DNA from 4 places in the Psychrobacillus sp. FSL H8-0487 genome. Region 1 is predicted to be linked to each of the others. Evidence: riboswitches for the same ligand, from Rfam matches in the RefSeq annotation. Region 1 holds a riboswitch; each other region holds the start of a gene.
What was found. A riboswitch is a leader RNA that binds a small molecule or an ion and turns the genes downstream of it on or off. The one in region 1 is predicted to bind S-adenosylmethionine.
Positions count from the first base shown of each region.

Region 1 (4,640 bases):
GAAGGCCCATGGGGTACTCTCGTAGATGTGCTCGCTGTCTTTGCCACAGCATTTGGCGTTGCTACTTCTCTTGGATTCGGTGCTGTTCAAATTAATGCCGGCTTAAATTACTTATTTGGCTTCAAAATTGGCATTACGTCTCAGATTATCATTATAGCGGTTGTCACCGTCCTCTTTGTAGCATCTGCTTGGTCTGGATTAAGTAAAGGGATAAAATATTTGTCCAATATAAATTTACTATTAGCTCTTGCTTTACTTGGTTTTGTCGTTATTATGGGACCTACCTTACTGATTCTAGATATGTTTACAGATTCTTTCGGAGGTTATTTAGGGAATATTGTACAAATGAGTTTTCGTACATCCCCATTGAATGGTCATAATCGAGAGTGGCTAGACAATTGGACTATCTTCTATTGGGCTTGGTGGATCTCATGGGCACCATTCGTTAGTATGTTCATTGCTCGAGTATCTAAAGGTCGTACAATACGTGAGTTTGTTACAGGTGTTCTTGTAGCACCTACTTTACTGGGAACATTTTGGTTTTCAGCTTTTGGTACAACAGCCATTGACTTTCAGAAAAGAGGCATTGCTGATTTAGCACAAGCATCTACTGAATTGACTATTTTTGAAATGTTCCATATGATGCCTTTCTCTACAGGTATTTCTGTTTTTGCTGTGTTATTAATTGCTTCCTTTTTCATTACTTCGGCAGATTCTGCCACTTTCGTTCTTGGTATGCAGTCGACCAACGGGTCACTGACTCCACCGAACAGAGTGAAGCTCGCTTGGGGAATCACATTATCCGTAATCGCTATTATTTTGTTATCCGTTAATGGATTAGCGGCATTACAAAATACAATTATTATTGCCGCCTTACCATTTTCATTCGTAATGTTACTTATGATTATTTCACTGTTTAAGGCTTTAAAAGCAGAAAGAAAATAATGAAAACAAATGAAATGCCAAGGGTTTATTCCCTTGGCATTTCATTTATGTTTAAAACTTTACTTTCTTTCTCATTATCAAATGAGACCCGAGAAAGAAAGTTATATTTTTACTCAGCTACAGTATTCTACAAATGAGTATGGAAAGTAGTCGAGATCTTACACGGATTAACTCCAAACTTCTCTAGAAATATCAACAATGTTTTTAATCTTTTATACCGCTGTTCTTCTGTAAGCTTATTACCATGATGTCTAGAAGCAAATCTGCATTGCGGACTAATACTCAACTGCTCCAGCGGAACATATTGAGTTACTTCTGTGTTCAAAGAAGTCTAAAGCCCGCCAGTAAACTTTCTGGTCTTAACAAACTTTCTACAGTGTCCGCTCGAAATGGTGCTTGAATAGCTGTTTGAACTGTCCATTTATCTCACTCCTTCTATGGTAAGATGGCAAATGATCGAACTGGGAATCCAGAGGCTTTTTCTGGCTTCGGGACGATATTGAAAATAATGGCTCCTGTTGCAGGAAGCTTATCTAAGTTCGTCAATAATTCTATTTGGTAAGTGTCTTGTTCAAGAACATAATATTCTCCGTGTAATGCGCCGTTTTTTAGATAATCCGCACTTGAATCCGTGTCGAATGTTTCATGTCCTATTGCTTTAATCTTTCGTTCTTGAAATAAAAACTTTAAAGCTTCTAATCCCCAACCCGGCGCGTGATTATTACCCGCTGCATCCATATTGTTAAATTCCTTTTCGTCTGGCCAACGTTTACTCCAATCGGTTCTAAGAGCGACAAATGAGCCTTCTTCGATTTTTCCGTGAGCTTTTTCAAATGTGAAAATGTCATCCACCGATAAAGTAAAATCATTATCTTCAGCCGCTTCCTTTGACTGATCAATGACGACTAATGGTAATACCAATTCTTTCAATTCGAGTTCTTCTAAGTAACGCGTATCCCTTACAAAATGTATAGGTGCATCTATATGTGTGCCGTACTGTCCTGCAAATTGAAAGCTTTGTGCAAAGAATCCATCATCATGATTAAACAATGTGTCGATTTCAGCTGCTTTAAAAGCGGCGAAATGTGGTGAATTAGCTCCAAATGTGTGTGTTAAATCTACCCACTGCTTTTCCTTCAATGTGTTGAATGCTTTTAGTAATTCCGATGACATATTGATTTCTCCTCCTATTTTTTATAGTTAAAATCAAATAAAACCCCTTCTTAGAAACAAGAAGAGGTTTACACGTCATCGGTGAATTAGTCTCTTCTTATCTTCAAGCATAACGCTTCTGGAATTAGCACAGTACAAATTTTTGCCTGTTGCTGAGGTATCATAGGGCCAAGTCCCTCCACCTCTCTTGATAAGAAAGTTGTTTTATTTGATTAACACCTAGTATACAAATAGAAATTACCTAAGTCAACCATTATTTTCTTTTTATTTAGAATATAATATTTTTAATGGTGGAAGCATCATAATTTTCTTTTCATTTCCTCTGTTTTTTAGGTACATTAATAATATGAAGACTATGAGATAATATGAAAAGAGATAGTGATGAAAAGAGGGGTATGTATGATCCATACGATTGGCATAACGACCGATCATGAAATAGTAAATGACTTTCCTATAGAAGATATAAAACGGAGAAAGTTTGAATGGTACTGGATTGACATTGCCGAGCCAACCAAAGAAGAAGAACTTTTGCTTAGTTCTTTCTTTCGTTTTCATCCACTGGCAATTGAGGATTGCTTACAAAGGCTACAGCGTCCTAAAGTGGACTATTATGATGGTTATAACTTCTTTGTTTTACATTCTTTCAATGAGGAAACATTAGAAGCGGAAGAGTTAGACATATTTGTTGGTCAAGACTATGTAGTGTCATTTCATTTCCATCCGATGCATGAAATGGAGCAAGCACGGCAGCGTATTAGACAAAATTCACAAGGCTGGGATAGAGGTGCTATCCATGCAACTTATAATATCATCGATACAGTAGTAGATGCCTATTTTCCGATTGTCTATAAAATTGAAGGCTATTTAAATGCTGTAGAAGACAAGCTTACTTATGATATGCGCCATTTTTCTATGGATTCAGTGTTTGATCTACGAGGAGATTTGTTGCGTTTAAGACGTACAGTTATTCCTATGCGAGATTTACTTTATAGAATATTAAATTCAGAACGAATGAATTTACAGCAAACAGAACACACCTACTTTGCCGATATTTACGACCATTTAATACGACTGACGGAAATGATTGAATCTAATCGAGAGCTGACAGCTGATATACGTGATAGTCATATGTCGATAAACTCTAGTAGGATGAACCGTATCATGATGATCTTAACGATTGTATCAACTGTTTTTATACCCTTAACGTTCATTGTTGGAGTATACGGTATGAACTTTGCAAACATGCCTGAACTTGAGTGGAAATATAGTTATTTCGTAGTACTCGGTGCTATGGTCCTCATCGCTTTTTCTATGCTTAGTTGGTTCAAATACAAAGGGTGGTTTAATTTGTTTAAAGATTAATATAAGAGAAACCGGGCATAAAAACGCCCGTCCCTTGAAGGTCAAAACTGTTTCTTTCGTTTTCGAGGGACTTTGGACAAACGTCTTGCTATATGATTACCGATTGAATTTTTAGTGATATTGGTTGTGATTTGGTCACAACCAATATCGCTTTTTTTAAGTAATCTTATGGCATTTATCTGCCCGTCGCCCTTCTACAACTCTTAGAACTAGGTAAGTATGTTTTGAGAAAAGTATTACAGAGTAGTATCCTTAATTCAACAGACAATTTTATCACTATATTAGCTTGGGCGACTCATATCATCTAAGCGAAAGGCTGCAATATCTTAAAGTTAAGTACTACACATTTGATTGCAGTGGAAGGTGGCGACTCCAGCGGAAAAAGCGTTATGTGAAGACCCGCAGCGTAGCGAGGAGGCTGAGGCAACGGCCGCGCAAAGCGTCCACCTGAAACGGAAATCAGCAGTACTATTCATTCTTTTAAGTCACCCTAATTCATTTTTCACGTTACATTTTTATATACTTCCTGGGCACATAATGAGTATAGAACATATATTTTCTTTTAAAAAAACGAGTAAATTCTAGATGAATTTGCTCGTTTTTATTGATTGGCTGTCCAATAGTAAAACAATGCAGTAAAAGTAAGTTTTTCTGTGTGCGTTAAATTATGCGCAAGAGAGACATGGACATTCATTGCTTGTATTTCAAATGCAGGATGCGTAGCATATGGGAAAATTCCAAACCGATATGTCGCTAATCTTTGACCACCTAAATCATGAACGTCAATGTCTCCATATACACTTTTCGCTTCCATTTGAAGTAGTTTTTCGTTATTTGCATCAAATATTATAGCTCTATTTTTTAAAGTCATTAGTGGCATAACAATAGTAGTTGCGTGTAAACGATTATGATCTAGTACCTTTATTTTCATAAACTTAAGCTTATTGTGAATGGTAAACGTAGACACTACCTTCTCATCCATCGTTATTATTCGATAAGTAATTGGAAAGAACATTCCCATTTTGAAAATATTTAATGTGGTTAGTTTCCTTCGAAAGGGCTGTTCTTCGGTAGGACTTATTTTATATAATCGCTCCCCTGTACTGGAGACTAAATAGGTCTGTGGAATTAACGAAACGTCGCGTTGGAAATTAAGTTCC
Region 1 is NZ_JBBOZA010000001.1:3,688,878-3,693,517, forward strand. It holds gene MHI47_RS18890 (BCCT family transporter) at 1-945, shown strand, start outside; partial or broken gene MHI47_RS18895 (5-methyltetrahydropteroyltriglutamate--homocysteine S-methyltransferase) at 1,113-1,261, opposite strand; gene MHI47_RS18900 (cyclase family protein) at 1,381-2,118, opposite strand; SAM riboswitch class I at 2,213-2,315, opposite strand; gene corA (magnesium/cobalt transporter CorA) at 2,518-3,480, shown strand; gene MHI47_RS18910 (hypothetical protein) at 4,082-4,640, opposite strand, start outside.

Region 2 (4,640 bases), 3.5 Mb from region 1:
TCCTCCAACTGAATTTGCACAATTGAGTTCCAATTTGCTTCAATTTGTAAAATCTAATCGCATTCATATACGAAGAACTATTTTACATATTGTAGCCCATTTTTACTCAATTATCAATAAAATTCTATCTAGAGAGGACATTTGTTTTTCCCACAAGTACTTTATCAAGGGCAGACTGTAAATCCTCAACCGCCTCTAGTCCAACAGACAAGCGAATTAAGTCTTCTGTAACGCCCGATTTCACCAAGTCTTCAGGAGTTAACTGCTGATGTGTTGTAGATGCAGGGTGGATTATTAGCGATTTAGCATCCCCGACATTAGCTACATGCGACCAAATTTCAATATTATCGATAATATTACGACCTGCCTCTTTACCACCTTTCACTCCAAAAGTTAGGATGGAACCAAAACCATTCTGTAAGTACTTTTTAGCAAGCTCATGGGAGGGATGACTTTCTAAACCTAAGTAGTTAACCCAAGTTACTTCTTCGTTACTTTCTAAGTACTCCGCAATTTTTTGTGCATTTTCATTATGCTTTGGTACGCGTAAATGAAGTGTTTCTAGTCCTTGTAAAAAGGAAAATGCTGCTTCAGGACTTAAAGTTGGACCAAAATCACGAAGCAATTGAACGCGTAATTTCACTGCAAATGCCACGTTTGGAACGTCTATTCCATATCTTAGACCATGATAGGTCACATCCGGTTGTGTGAATCCTGGAAATTTCTCGGAGTCCCAATTGAAGTTTCCTCCATCTACTACAACTCCACCAATCGTAGTACCATGACCACCAATCCACTTAGTCGCTGAATGAATTACGACATGAGCACCGTACTTAATAGGGTTCGATCCATATGGAGTAGCAAATGTGCTATCTACAAGTAAAGGCACTCCTACTTCGTTAGCAATGGCTGCTACGTTTTCTATATCTAATACATTTAAGCTTGGGTTTCCTATAATTTCTCCAAAAAATGCTTTCGTTTTATCTGTCACAGCAGCTCGGAAATTTTCTGGATCTGTAGAATCTACAAATTTCACCGTTATACCATATCGCGGCAATGTATGAGCAAATAAATTAAACGTACCACCGTATAAATTCTCAGCAGCAATAATTTCGTCTCCTGCTCCTGCAATGTTTAATATAGAAAATGCGATAGCTGCCATTCCTGAAGAAAATGCAACTGCTGCCGTTCCCCCCTCTAATAATGCAATTCGTTGTTCAAATACATCCACAGTTGGATTCGTAATACGTGAATAGATATTACCTGTTTCTGCAAGAGCAAATAGGTTTTGTGCATGTTCTGTATCTCTAAATACAAAGGATGTCGTCTTATGAATGGGTACTGCTCGTGATCCAGTCACTGGATCTGGTTGTTGGCCACCGTGTAAAAGTAGTGTTTCTTTTTGTAGATTGGTCATTTGAATTCCTCCTAAAATGTAGTTAGATGGACGCTTATGGAGGCGAGGGAGGATTAGAACAAACAAAAAACCCTCTTCAATTAAGAAGAGGGTGCAAATTCGCATGTTCCTCCTCTTATCTTCCAAATTCAATTTAGAATTTGTAGGATTTAGCACCTTTCCAAGTTGAGAACTTGTTGGTTGCCGGGCATCGTAGGGCCTATTCCCTCCGCCACTCTTGATAAGAGTATTAGATTTAGTTTTCCATCTTGTTACACAGTATAGATTTCTACCAATCTATTTGTCAATACTTTTTTGAATAATTAAAAAACATATACTTTAAAATTCTGAAACTTCTCATCTTTTCATTCGTTTAATATATTGAAGTTAATGGGGGTGAAAAAAATGCTCATTCCGATGATTTGTATCCTTGTGATCAGTTATCTTGTTGGGTCCATTCACGGTTCTAAAATAGCTCAGTATCTGAGTGGGGTAAATATTAAAAAAGAGGGCTTAAAAAATTCTGGCGCCTCAAATGCAGCTATTGTTCTTGGCGCAAAATATGGCATTTTAGTTGCCATAATTGATATTTTAAAGGGAGTTATAGTCGTAATTGGGACGGGTTTTTGGGTTTCACAGTACGCACATTTTTCGATAGTGGAACAGGACATCCTGCTATATAGTGCAGGTGCTGCTGTAATACTTGGACATAACTTCCCTCTTTACACTAAATTTAAAGGTGGTAAAGGCACTGCATCCCTTATTGGTGTACTACTTGCTCTTAGCTGGCCGCTTGGTTTAATCGGACTTATATTATTAATCGGAACTACATTATTAACGGACTATTTATTAATTGGTGTGTTTGTTTTTTACTTTGTTTTTATCGGTGCATCCATTTGGTTTGCAGAAGGAGTAGGGCCAATGGCTATTGCCGGATTCCTATTTTTGATGGCTGTTGTACTACATCTCGAGAATTTCCGTCGTTTAATGCGAAAGGAAGAGATGAGAATCTCCACTTTCTTAAGTAAGAAGAAACCATCTGTATGAAATGAGTGAATATCATGAAGAAGAAAATGAGGTGGATCGTGCTTATCCCATTAGTAGTGATTATTTCTAGTGGAATTGGGATATGGGTTCTCACGAGTAATTGGCTTGAAAATGGTCAAAATCCAAAGGCAGATGGCACCAATCAATATGCTATTGTGCTTGGTGCCAAAGTGAAAAAAGGGAATATCCCTTCTTTTGCTTTACAGTATCGATTGGAGGCTGCTCTTGCGTATGCCCAAAAATATACCCATGTAAAATTAGTACTTTCAGGTGGACGAGGTCCCGATGAAGATATCGAAGAGGCCGTGGTGATGAGAGATTTTCTATTGGAAAATGGCATAGCCGAAGATCGACTCATCTTAGAAGACAAAGCCACCTCAACATATGAAAATCTACTGTTCTCACAAGAATTACTACCCAGTAATATCGACTCCGTCACCCTTATAACAAGCGACTACCATTTACAACGATCCAAAGTACTAGCAAGTAAACTAGGATGGAAATCAGATGTCGTGGCTGCTAAAACTCCCAAAGTGGTTGAATTCAAGGTTCGTACGCGAGAACGTGTCGCGTTGTTAAAGGCATATATTTTGGGGAATTGATTGTTACAAATAGATGGGTATTAAGTAATTATCGTGTTATTTTCTTGATACCCATCTTTTTACTATTCCATAAAATTCATTTTAGCTATGATACCCTTCTTCACCGAAAGGTTGTAGTTTTTCTAACCATTTCTCCAATAACCTTTCTAATTCTTTTTTGCCTACCCTACTTTCAGTTTCCTCTTTTTTAATAATCTCCATATGCTCTATGTCAAAATTATCTTTGCCGAACTGAGTCCAGTCCTTTTGCAGATTTTTATTTGAATGGAGTCCGTTTTCTAATGTAAATTTAACCCCATTCAACGTTTTAAAATTAGGTGTAGAAGCTACATACTTTTTACCGTTTCGTTTGTTTGTGATGACGTAAATTCCGCCCTCGATTTTAATTTCTTTATATTCTTGTTTTAATTCTTTTTTGCGATCCATTTATATTCCATCCTTCTACTTAGTTTTTCACCCAATACGCACTACCATCGTCTTGTCTGTCCAAAAATCCATACTCTATTAAGTAACGTCTTAATGTTACGAAATCCTCATAAGCATTCTTTAGTACATGATTTATTTCTTTCTCTGTGTAAGTTTTTCCTTTTTCAAATCTTTGGATCAGAACTCTTAAGGTTGCTAGTTTTTGCTTTTCTTTCCTCGGAAATTTCATAAGAGGTCCATCTATTCCGTCTGGGAAGAATTTACTTTCGATATCTTTTTGTTCTTCTTGCGTGATGTTATACCGATCGTCCACCATCGTTGCAGTCTTATGAAGCGGTAAAAATGTCGGTGCATGATTGTCTTTTGCCTTTAACATTTCCATCATCGCTAAAAACACTTTTGCTTGTCGCTCCTTTTCCTTTAATACGAAACGATGATTTCGAATCGTAGAAGAGCTTCCAATTCCTAACTCTGTTTGTATTTCTGCATCACTTCTACCCTCATAAAAGAGGCGTAATAGGCTATTTTGATGTTCGGTTAAGCCAGTAAATTTTTTGTTAAGCCCTATTAGATATTGAAAAACAGAGTCATGCTCCATTTCAATATGATGCTTCATGAATTTTTCTGCTTCATATAACATATTATTCTTTGGATAAATGAATCCCTTTTCAACTTTAAAACCGCACATAATACAAATATACATTTCGTCTTCTTCAGCATACCCTGACTTTAACTGTTCTGAGGAGGCACTCCAAAGTAATTCTGACACTTCCATATACAAACACAACCAATCTTTGTTTATTAATTTACAAACATTATATAATAACGTTTGTAAATTATCAATATGTAAAAATGTGGTTGCAATTTATCTGAAAATAATAAACAATATGAATAAGGAGTTTCGTAAAGCGAAACGATAGAGAGGGGAATTCCATTGGTTACATTTAACGATTATGAATATAAACGTCCAAATTTAGAACAAGACAAATCTACATTTAGAGAGTTATTAACAAAATTTAAAGAAGCTTCTTCTGTAGCAGAACAGAATGAGGCAATCGAGAATATCAATGCATTTCGCAATGATTATTCTACACAAGCAAACTTAGTTTATATTCGTGCATCTATCGATACTAATGATGAGTTCTATCAAAAAGAGCGTGATTATTTTG
Region 2 is NZ_JBBOZA010000001.1:179,301-183,940, reverse strand. It holds gene MHI47_RS00940 (O-acetylhomoserine aminocarboxypropyltransferase/cysteine synthase family protein) at 125-1,417, opposite strand; SAM riboswitch class I at 1,530-1,644, opposite strand; gene MHI47_RS00935 (glycerol-3-phosphate acyltransferase) at 1,802-2,443, shown strand; gene MHI47_RS00930 (YdcF family protein) at 2,458-3,045, shown strand; gene MHI47_RS00925 (GIY-YIG nuclease family protein) at 3,127-3,471, opposite strand; gene MHI47_RS00920 (DUF2087 domain-containing protein) at 3,491-4,246, opposite strand; gene MHI47_RS00915 (M3 family oligoendopeptidase) at 4,406-4,640, shown strand, end outside.
Region 2: linked by a shared signal. The riboswitch ahead of MHI47_RS00940 (O-acetylhomoserine aminocarboxypropyltransferase/cysteine synthase family protein) and the one ahead of MHI47_RS18900 (cyclase family protein) in region 1 are both predicted to bind S-adenosylmethionine.

Region 3 (4,640 bases), 1.9 Mb from region 1:
GGTCGCACTAGTCTATTGGTAAATCCTATTGGTTTAGGAAGTAACGCGGTCGGTGGACACAATCTATTCCCTAATTTAAACGATGAAACAGGCAAGGAAATTGTACGAGCTGCTATTCAAAATGGAATCAATTTTATAGATAGTGCCTTTATATATGGGATGGGAAGATCAGAAGAACTCATAGGAGAAGTATTAAAGGAATTTAACACCAGGCAAGATATGATTATTGCAACAAAAGGGGCACACAAGATAGAGGATGGAAAGGTTATTGTAGATAACTCTCCTAAATTTTTAAGAGAGACCGTTGAAAATAGTTTGCGCAGACTGCAAACCGACTACATTGATCTATTCTATATCCATTTTCCAGATGAAGGAACTCCTAAGGATGAAGCAATTGGAACACTCTCACGACTTAAAGAAGAGGGTAAAATTAGAGCAATTGGCGTATCCAATTTCACAATGGATCAATTAACCGAAGCTAATAAAGACGGGAATTTAGAAGTAATCCAATCAGGCTATAATCTATTCAAAAGAGAGGCAGAAAATGACTTAATCCCTTTTTGCGCCAAACACCAAATTTCATTTATCCCGTATTTCCCTCTTGCTTCTGGTCTTTTGACAGGAAAATTCAATAAAGATTCTTTATTTAAAGACGGCCGATCAAAAAATCCGTTATTTCAAGGGGAGGTTTATATTCGTAACTTGGAAAAGATTGAGTCTCTTCGTAGTATAGCAAATGATAAACAAGCGGAGGTTTCTTCCATTGTTCTTGCATGGTATCTAGCACAAAATACCATAGATACAGTAATTCCTGGAGCTAAAAAACCAGAACAAGTGTTACGAAATCTGAAAGCACTTGAAGTGGAACTGACGATAGAAGAAATGCAGGAAATTAACCGAATTTTTAAGACAGAATAAAAAATTATATTGCTCATTTTCATCAACATATATAGGCTGATCGTGAATTCACTCACGGCCAGCCTTTTAGTTACTCCCAATCATAAGGAGTTTCTTGGTACACATAATAATTCAACCAATTGGAAAAAAGTAAATGTGTATGGGAACGCCAGGAGTTCATCGGTATTTGTGTTGGATCATCGTTTGGAAAATAATTTTTTGGGACATCAATATCCACACCTTTTTTAATATCTCGGTTATATTCGTCTGCAAGTGTAGTTGCATCATACTCTAGATGACCCGTAATCATAATATGCTTTTTATCTTTTGATATTACTAGAAAAACACCCGCATCCTTTGAGTCGGAAAGCAGTATTAAACGAGGGTCTTTTTTTATTTCATCGAAAGATACAGCTGTGTATCGAGACACAGGTGCGTGAAATTCATCATTAAACCCTCGAACTAAATGTACAGTTGGGTCTGATAAACGATGACTGAATACCCCAAAGCATTTCTTCGACAAGTCATATTTCCCGATACCATAGTGATGGTAGAGAGCGGCTTGAGCCCCCCAACAAATGTGTAAAACTGAGGTCACCTGAGTTTTAGACCAATCCATTATTTCCATAATCTCATTCCAATAATTAACGTCTTCAAATTCTAAATGCTCAATAGGTGCACCGGTAATAATCATCCCATCGTATTTTCGGTGCTTAATATCCTCGAATGTCGTATAAAAGGTATCTAGATGTGTTTTACTTACATTTTTGGAATCATGGGTTGCCATATGTAAAAAGGTTACATTTACTTGTAGCGACGTATTTCCTAGTAAACGGAGCAATTGAAGCTCTGTTTTTTCTTTTTCAGGCATAAGGTTCAAGATAACTATATTTAACGGACGTATGTCTTGAGCTATCGCTCGATCGGTATCCATGATAAATATTTTCTCGTTTTTAAGATGTTCAGCTGCAGGTAACTGTTTTGGTATATTTATAGGCAATTTGTTGTCCTCCTTTAAATTCAAAAAACCCTCTTTCCTATAAACAAGAAAAGAGGGTGAACGTTTTGCTCTCAATTCTTATCTTTCAAGAAATTATCTTGTAGGAGTTAGCACCTTTCTGACTAGTCAGAGGTTGCTGAAGCTTCAACGGGCCATTTCCCTCGGCTTCTCTTGATAAGAGTTATTAAATTATATTGTTCTTCCTGAGTGAATATTAACATTTGTTTTCAAGCAATTCAACTTCTTTTAAACTTTAAAGCGATTTACTGCATTCGCTAATTTGTCACTAAGCTCTGTAAGAGTCTCCGAAGCTTTCGCTACCGATTGGATCGCTCTCAGTTGTTCATCTGATGATGCACTTACTTCTTCACATGCTGCTGCAGTTTGCTCTGAAGTTGAAGCCATCATTTGAATCGTATCTACAACTTGATCTTTAAAGGTAGAAACCTGTTCAATTTCTGCTGAAACAGCATCGATTGACGTTTGCAAATTATTCATCAGTAACGATATTTCACCAAAAGTTACTTCAGTATTTGTTACAACAGATCCCTGCTCACGGAAAGTTTTGATAGTATCTTCCATTTGTTGCCCTACAGTATGCGATTCACTTTGAAGTTCCGTAATAGTATGCTTTACTTCTTCTGTCGCTTTTGCAGATTGCTCCGCTAGTTTCCGTACTTCATCCGCTACTACTGCAAATCCTTTTCCATGCTCCCCTGCCCGTGCAGCTTCAATACTTGCATTCAATGCGAGTAGGTTCGTCTGTGCAGAAATTTGCATAATAGTTTCCATCACACTACCAATCGCATTTACTCTAACTTCCAATGTACTAAACAATGTGGACATAGAGATTAGATTTGACTCCCAGTTTTGGAAAGATGATTTAAGTTCACTCATTTGGTTTTGACCATTCGAATTCATAGTGTTTGCTTTTATAGCTATATCAGTCATCATTACTGATTTTTCATTGATGAGATTGATTTGATCACTTAAGTGCAACGAACTTTCTGTTACGTCTACAGCATCTTCTGCAGATTTAGAAGCACCTACCGCAATCTCACTCACAGCTGACGAAACTTGCTCTGCGGAAGCGTTTGTTTCTTCTGCCACAGCACTTAAACTTTCCGAATTCGATTGAACATTACTCGCTGACTCTTTCACGACCTGAATAATTTCATTCATATTTACAGCCATCTTGTTGAAGTTATTCGCTAGTTGTCCGATTTCATCCTTGGATTTAATATTAGCCTGAACAGTTAAATCTCCTTCTGCCATTGAATCCATCAATCTTTTAAGTTGTTCAATCGGTTTCAATATACGACTTATTAGGAAAAATAATACTAAAAAGATTAACGCTTCTATACATATAACAATAATAATTATTTGTGAACGAATACTGTCTGCTGTTTGATGGGTTTTACTTTCTTCATAAACAGCGCCTACCTTCCAATCTAATCCTGGTAACGTAGTGTATACAGTAGTTGTGTTAGTACCATCCATCAAACCGGTCACATGTCCTGTTTCTGAGGTACTAGAAAGCATTTTCTTTACAGAAGAATCCTTGGATAAATTTTCACCAAATAACGTTGGATGAACAATGGCATTACCATCAGCATCTACAATTATAGGATAACCTTCGTACCCCAACTCGCTGTCAGCTAACGTTTCTGTTAACTTCGACAGTAAAATATCAATAGCAAGAACACCGACCACTTGGCCATTTTTAATAACAGCTTTAGCACCAGAAATAGCATATTCTCCAGTTGCTGCATCCACAAATGGTTTAGACCAGCTAAAACTCTCTTTGTTTGAAACAGCATTGGAATACCATTCTCTTGAGGTTGGATCAAAGTCTGCTCCAAGGTCCGCTTCTGGTATTATTTCAATCGATTTATCTGGAAAAGCGATATACACAGATGCTACAGCATCATACAAAGAAACAAATTCATTGAATCTAGTATCTAAGTTTTTTTCTAATTGAGTAGTCAATACTACATTCGTAGCTTTTTCATTATTTTCAAAATCTAAAATTGCATTAGAAGTAGATAGTTGTAAAAGCCCTTTTTCGTATACAGCTAGATAATTTTGTATGGATGAGGTCATTTCTTTAACTATTACTTGGCTCTGGTCAAGTAAATCTTTTTCGGTCTTTTCACTTATTGTATTTGTACTAATACTTATTAACGGTATCATGCTTACGAATATTAATGCCATTACTGAAACAATAATTTTCCACTTTATTGATTTTCTCATTTTCCATCTACTCTCTATATAAAATTAAATACATGCCAATATTACTAATCCATTTGGGATAGTATTTAATTTATTATATAGTACAAATGTATGAATGTTAATGCTCTTTTCTAACTATTTGATAAATTTCTTTTCTATTATCAAAATTATATACAATTTGAATCATCTTCTTGCTCTATCCATTCCAGAGTCAATTTCTCTATCTTCATTTCATTTGATTCAATAGCTTTCAATAGTTTTTCGTATGTCTCCCAATCCTCTTCTATTTCAATTTTCTCTTTTAGGTTGGAAATTTCTTTTTCCACTGCTTGAATCTCTTCCTCAATCTTTCGTTCTACACTTCCTCCTGCACTTCTTTTATATGTTGGTTTTTCTTGTTTTTCATTTTTAAAAGGAATTTCAATTGGTACTTGCTCTTCCCACTTTATACGCGCCCAATCATATGACCCTTCAAAAGTTGTTAGCTGACCTTGTTCTAACCAGACCGTTT
Region 3 is NZ_JBBOZA010000001.1:1,810,725-1,815,364, reverse strand. It holds gene MHI47_RS08995 (aldo/keto reductase) at 1-918, shown strand, start outside; gene metA (homoserine O-acetyltransferase MetA) at 989-1,897, opposite strand; SAM riboswitch class I at 1,973-2,078, opposite strand; gene MHI47_RS08985 (methyl-accepting chemotaxis protein) at 2,144-4,150, opposite strand; gene abc-f (ribosomal protection-like ABC-F family protein) at 4,297-4,640, opposite strand, start outside.
Region 3: linked by a shared signal. The riboswitch ahead of metA (homoserine O-acetyltransferase MetA) and the one ahead of MHI47_RS18900 (cyclase family protein) in region 1 are both predicted to bind S-adenosylmethionine.

Region 4 (4,640 bases), 3.2 Mb from region 1:
CTAAAAATTCAGCAAAACGACCGATAGCTAACGGTTCAATAATCATCACAATAACCCAAATAATAGGCAACAGGATTAACATATCCATTGCAACCTCACTGTTAAATCCTCCAGCTGCAAGAATTATGTTGATTGATCCTATAAATAGTACTGATAATGTACAAATGATTGCGCCAAATATTGCGCCTTCTTTACCATTCTTTGGTAGTCTTTTATCTTGATGCATATCTTACTTATCTTCCTTTCAAAAAGCTTATTTAGACCTTGGCAATTAATATGAAGCAAAACAGTCGATTTTTATAATAGAGGATAACGTTATAGAGAGAAAAAACTCTTTGAAGTGTCCATAAGTTTTTCATTTAAATCCTATATGCAAACCATGTTAATGGGGGTTTTCGCTTGGATTAAAGCTAGTCCATAGATTCCTAAGTGCATTATTAAAAGCTGTTTCATTAAACAGCCGACAATTCCTACAATATTACAGAGTTACTGTACTCTTTTTATATATTGGATTTCCTTTTCAGAAATTCTTTAATAAAGTTGGTAATAGGTTCGAAATTTTAATTAAGGGATTAGTTGATTGCTGAGTTAAACACAGCATCATTGCTCCTTCAATTGAAGCAGTCAATAATAATGAAATGGCAGTAGCCTTTTTAACCGAAAAACCATCGGCTAATAGTTTAATATAATAAATTTGCTCTATATTTTCATACAAATCACTACAAGCGGTTCGGACAGGCTCACTCATTGTCGCCATCTCACTAACGATACTGCTAAATGTATAGCCAGTGATGGTCCCATCCTTTTCAAAACTACGAATTAATTTATCAATCATGGAAACTATGGCATCTTCAGTCGAAGGATGCTTACTGAAAATCACTTTAATATCTGTTGTAATATCTTCTTTTAAAGCATGTAAACAAGTTATTAAGAGTTCGTCTTTGCCATTTGGAAAGTGGTGGTAAAGGGCCCCTTTTGTAACGTTACATGCTTTTAAAATTTCTGTTAGTCCTACAGTTTTGTAGCCTTTTTGTTGAAACAGTGTTGTAGCAGTTTCAATTATGAGTGATTTAGTATCCATATCTGAATTTCCTCCTAACATACCGACGGGTCTGTTTGTTAGTATAACAAATTTTTAACAACATTCTAGTATTTTGTTTATTTTAAATAAATAGCAAAGCGCCCAATACACCCTTGATTGTTTATCTCCCCTTCCTAAACCTTCATATAATATTACGAGGAGCATTATGCCTTATGTTCCTACAATACAAGATGGGAGGTGGATACGATGGAGTCTTCTACAGGATTATGGGTTGGTTTGTTAGGTATCGTTTTAGGGGTGCTAGGTTTCTTTTATGCTCCGCTTTGGCTAGGTGCTGGAGCAGTTCTTTTGGGGCTAGTAGCTTTAGCTTATTCTCACAAGTTAATAGTAGGTTGGATATCATTAATACTCGGAGTAATTGTTTTAATATGGACATTTTTGTTATGATGTTGAACAAAATGCATCTTGTTAAAAACACATCTACGTGTTAAGCTTATTTAAATTAAAAATTGTGATAATTTAATATATTTTTCTTATCGAGAGAGACGGAGGGATTGGCCCGTAGATGTCTCAGCAACCAGCCACGTTTAGGTATGGTGCTAATTCCAAATAGACGTTTGACGTCTTGAAGATAAGAAGACAAACTTCAATATTACTTGAGGATTCTCTTCTTATTAGAGAATCCTCTTTTTTTTATTTTAATTGTAAAGGATGAGCATCTAATGTCAAAGAACAGTATCGATACACAGTTAGTTCAATTGGGCAACCATAGTGATGAGAAAACTGGTGCGGTAAATCCCCCTATTTATCTTTCAACAGCTTACAAACATAATGGGATCGGGCAGTCAACAGGATATGACTACACACGAACTAAAAACCCAACTCGCGCTATTTTAGAAAATGGAATTGCAAAGTTAGAAGTTGGAGATGCTGGCTTTGCCTGTAGTTCTGGCATGGCCGCTATACAATTGGTTTTGTCCCTTTTTCGCTCAGGGGATGAATTAATTGCGCCTGATGATTTATATGGTGGAACCTACCGGTTATTTAACCAGTATGCAGATTCTTATAATATTCGTACCACTTATGCAAAGTTTGAATCAGCTGAAGAAGTAACAGAATTGATAACCAAAAATACAAAAGCTTTATTTATTGAAACCCCAACAAACCCTTTGATGTTGGAAATTGATATCCAACTATTTGCTGAGGTTGCAAAAGAGCATAATCTACTTTTAATCGTAGACAATACATTCCTTACTCCTTACTTACAGCGACCTATTGAAATGGGTGCTGATATTGTCATTCATAGTGGTACCAAATATATTGGTGGACATAATGACGTTCTTGCGGGACTTGTCGTCTCAAAGGGTGCGGAACTTAGTGAACAGCTGCAAACTAATCATAATGCAGCAGGAGCCGTCCTTTCTCCTTTCGATTCTTGGTTACTCATAAGAGGATTAAAGACGCTTCATCTACGTATGAAGCAACATGATTTAAACGCTAAAAGAATTACAGAGTTTTTAAAGCAAGAGCCTGCAGTTAAAGATGTATTATATCCCGGGGTTGGTGGGATGTTGTCCTTCCGTTTACATAAAAGCGAGTGGGTTGCCCCTTTCCTAGAGAATTTGAAATTAATTGTATTTGCAGAGAGTCTTGGCGGTGTGGAGAGCTTTATTACTTATCCTGCTACACAAACACATGCGGATATACCGGAGATGGAACGAATTGCACGAGGGGTTGATAATAGTCTCCTTCGTTTTTCGGTGGGAATTGAAGAGGTCGAAGATTTAATAACAGATTTACAACAAGTATTTAATACTTTAGAAAGTGAGGTTTTAAAATGAGTGATTTCAAAGAGTCATTGGAAACTAGTCTAGTCGTCGCCTCTACTCGTGGAAATTCAGAAATAAAAACGGGAGCTGTCAATGTTCCTATTTATTTATCCTCCACTTTTCATCAAGAAAACTTTGATAATTTCGGCCCTTATGACTATAGTCGATCGGGAAACCCTACAAGAGAAGCACTTGAAAAAACCATTGCGGAACTAGAGGGAGGAACTAGAGGACTTGCATTTGCTTCGGGAATTGCAGCTATTTCTTCTGCTTTTATGCTTTTGTCTTCTGGCGATCATATCGTTATTACAGAAGATGTATACGGCGGTACCTTTCGCTTTGTTACCGAAGTATTGCCTCGTTTTGGGATTGAGCACAGCTTTGCAGATTTTACTGACATCGATGCAATTACAAGAGCAATACAACCCAATACAAAACTAATATACATTGAGACACCCTCGAACCCTTGCTTGGGTATCACTGATATTCATGCAGTAGTAGAGCTTGCAAAGTCCCATGACTGTTTAACCTTTTTAGACAATACATTTATGACACCATTATACCAACGTCCACTGGACTTGGGAGTAGATGTCGTTTTACATAGTGCCACAAAATTTTTATCCGGACATAGCGATGTTATTGCAGGACTTGCAGTTACAAAAGATGATGATTTAGGTAATCGTTTAGCATTTATCCAGAACTCATTCGGTGCTATTTTAGGTGCACAAGATTCATTTTCTCTCATACAAGGGATAAAAACACTAAGTGTACGATTTGAAAAATCTGCTGAAACTGCGAGAAAAATTGCCAACTATTTAAGTGGGCATGATTTAGTCGAAAAAGTCTATTTTCCTGGACTGTCCACTCATCCAGGATTTGATACACATAACAGACAGTCGAGTAGTGCCGGTGCAGTTCTTTCCTTCCGTTTACCAAATAGATCCATCGCTAAATCATTCGTAGAAAATATTAGGATTCCTGTATTCGCAGTTAGTCTTGGCGGAGTAGAATCCATCCTCTCCCACCCTGCTCAAATGTCGCATGCAGCAATGCCTAAAGCCGAAAGAGAAAAGCGGGGCATAACAGATGGCCTTCTACGTTTTTCCGTTGGATTAGAGAATGTTGATGATTTAATAGCTGACTTTGAACAATCGTTAGAAATAGCATCCAAACAACAGGAGAAAGTAGGGATATAAAATGTCAAAATCACTAGTTGTAAATACACCATTCAAAGCAGATCACGTAGGAAGTTTTTTACGACCAGCTCGCTTAAAAGAAGCTCGTCTACAATTCGAAAATAATGAAATAACTGCAGATCACTTAAAACAAATTGAAGATGAAGAAATTACAAAACTAGTCACCAAACAAAAAGATATAGGACTCCAGTCTATTACGGACGGAGAATTTAGACGTAAATGGTGGCATTTCGATTTTCTTAGTGGATTTGACGGGGTAGAGTTTTATGAAACAGACAAAGGATTAACGTTTAAAGGTGTACAAACAAGAGCACATGGTATTAAAGTAACCGGAAAGATCCGGTTTAGCACGCACTATATGATTGAACACTTTAAGTTTCTTCAAGGAATAGTTGGTGAAGCTGTAGCTAAATTTACTATACCTAGCCCTAATATGTTATTGTACCGTGCTACTATTGAAGAGGGAGTTTATGCGAGCCAAGAAGAATTGTTTGCAGATTTAGTTGTTGCTTATCAAGATGTGATTCAAGCGTTATATGACGAGGGCTGTCGTTACCTTCAAATTGATGATAC
Region 4 is NZ_JBBOZA010000001.1:512,525-517,164, reverse strand. It holds gene MHI47_RS02565 (DUF2798 domain-containing protein) at 1-226, opposite strand, end outside; gene MHI47_RS02560 (TetR/AcrR family transcriptional regulator) at 521-1,081, opposite strand; gene MHI47_RS02555 (hypothetical protein) at 1,289-1,489, shown strand; SAM riboswitch class I at 1,573-1,680, shown strand; gene MHI47_RS02550 (methionine biosynthesis PLP-dependent protein) at 1,765-2,883, shown strand; gene metC (cystathionine beta-lyase) at 2,880-4,067, shown strand; gene MHI47_RS02540 (5-methyltetrahydropteroyltriglutamate--homocysteine S-methyltransferase) at 4,069-4,640, shown strand, end outside.
Region 4: linked by a shared signal. The riboswitch ahead of MHI47_RS02550 (methionine biosynthesis PLP-dependent protein) and the one ahead of MHI47_RS18900 (cyclase family protein) in region 1 are both predicted to bind S-adenosylmethionine.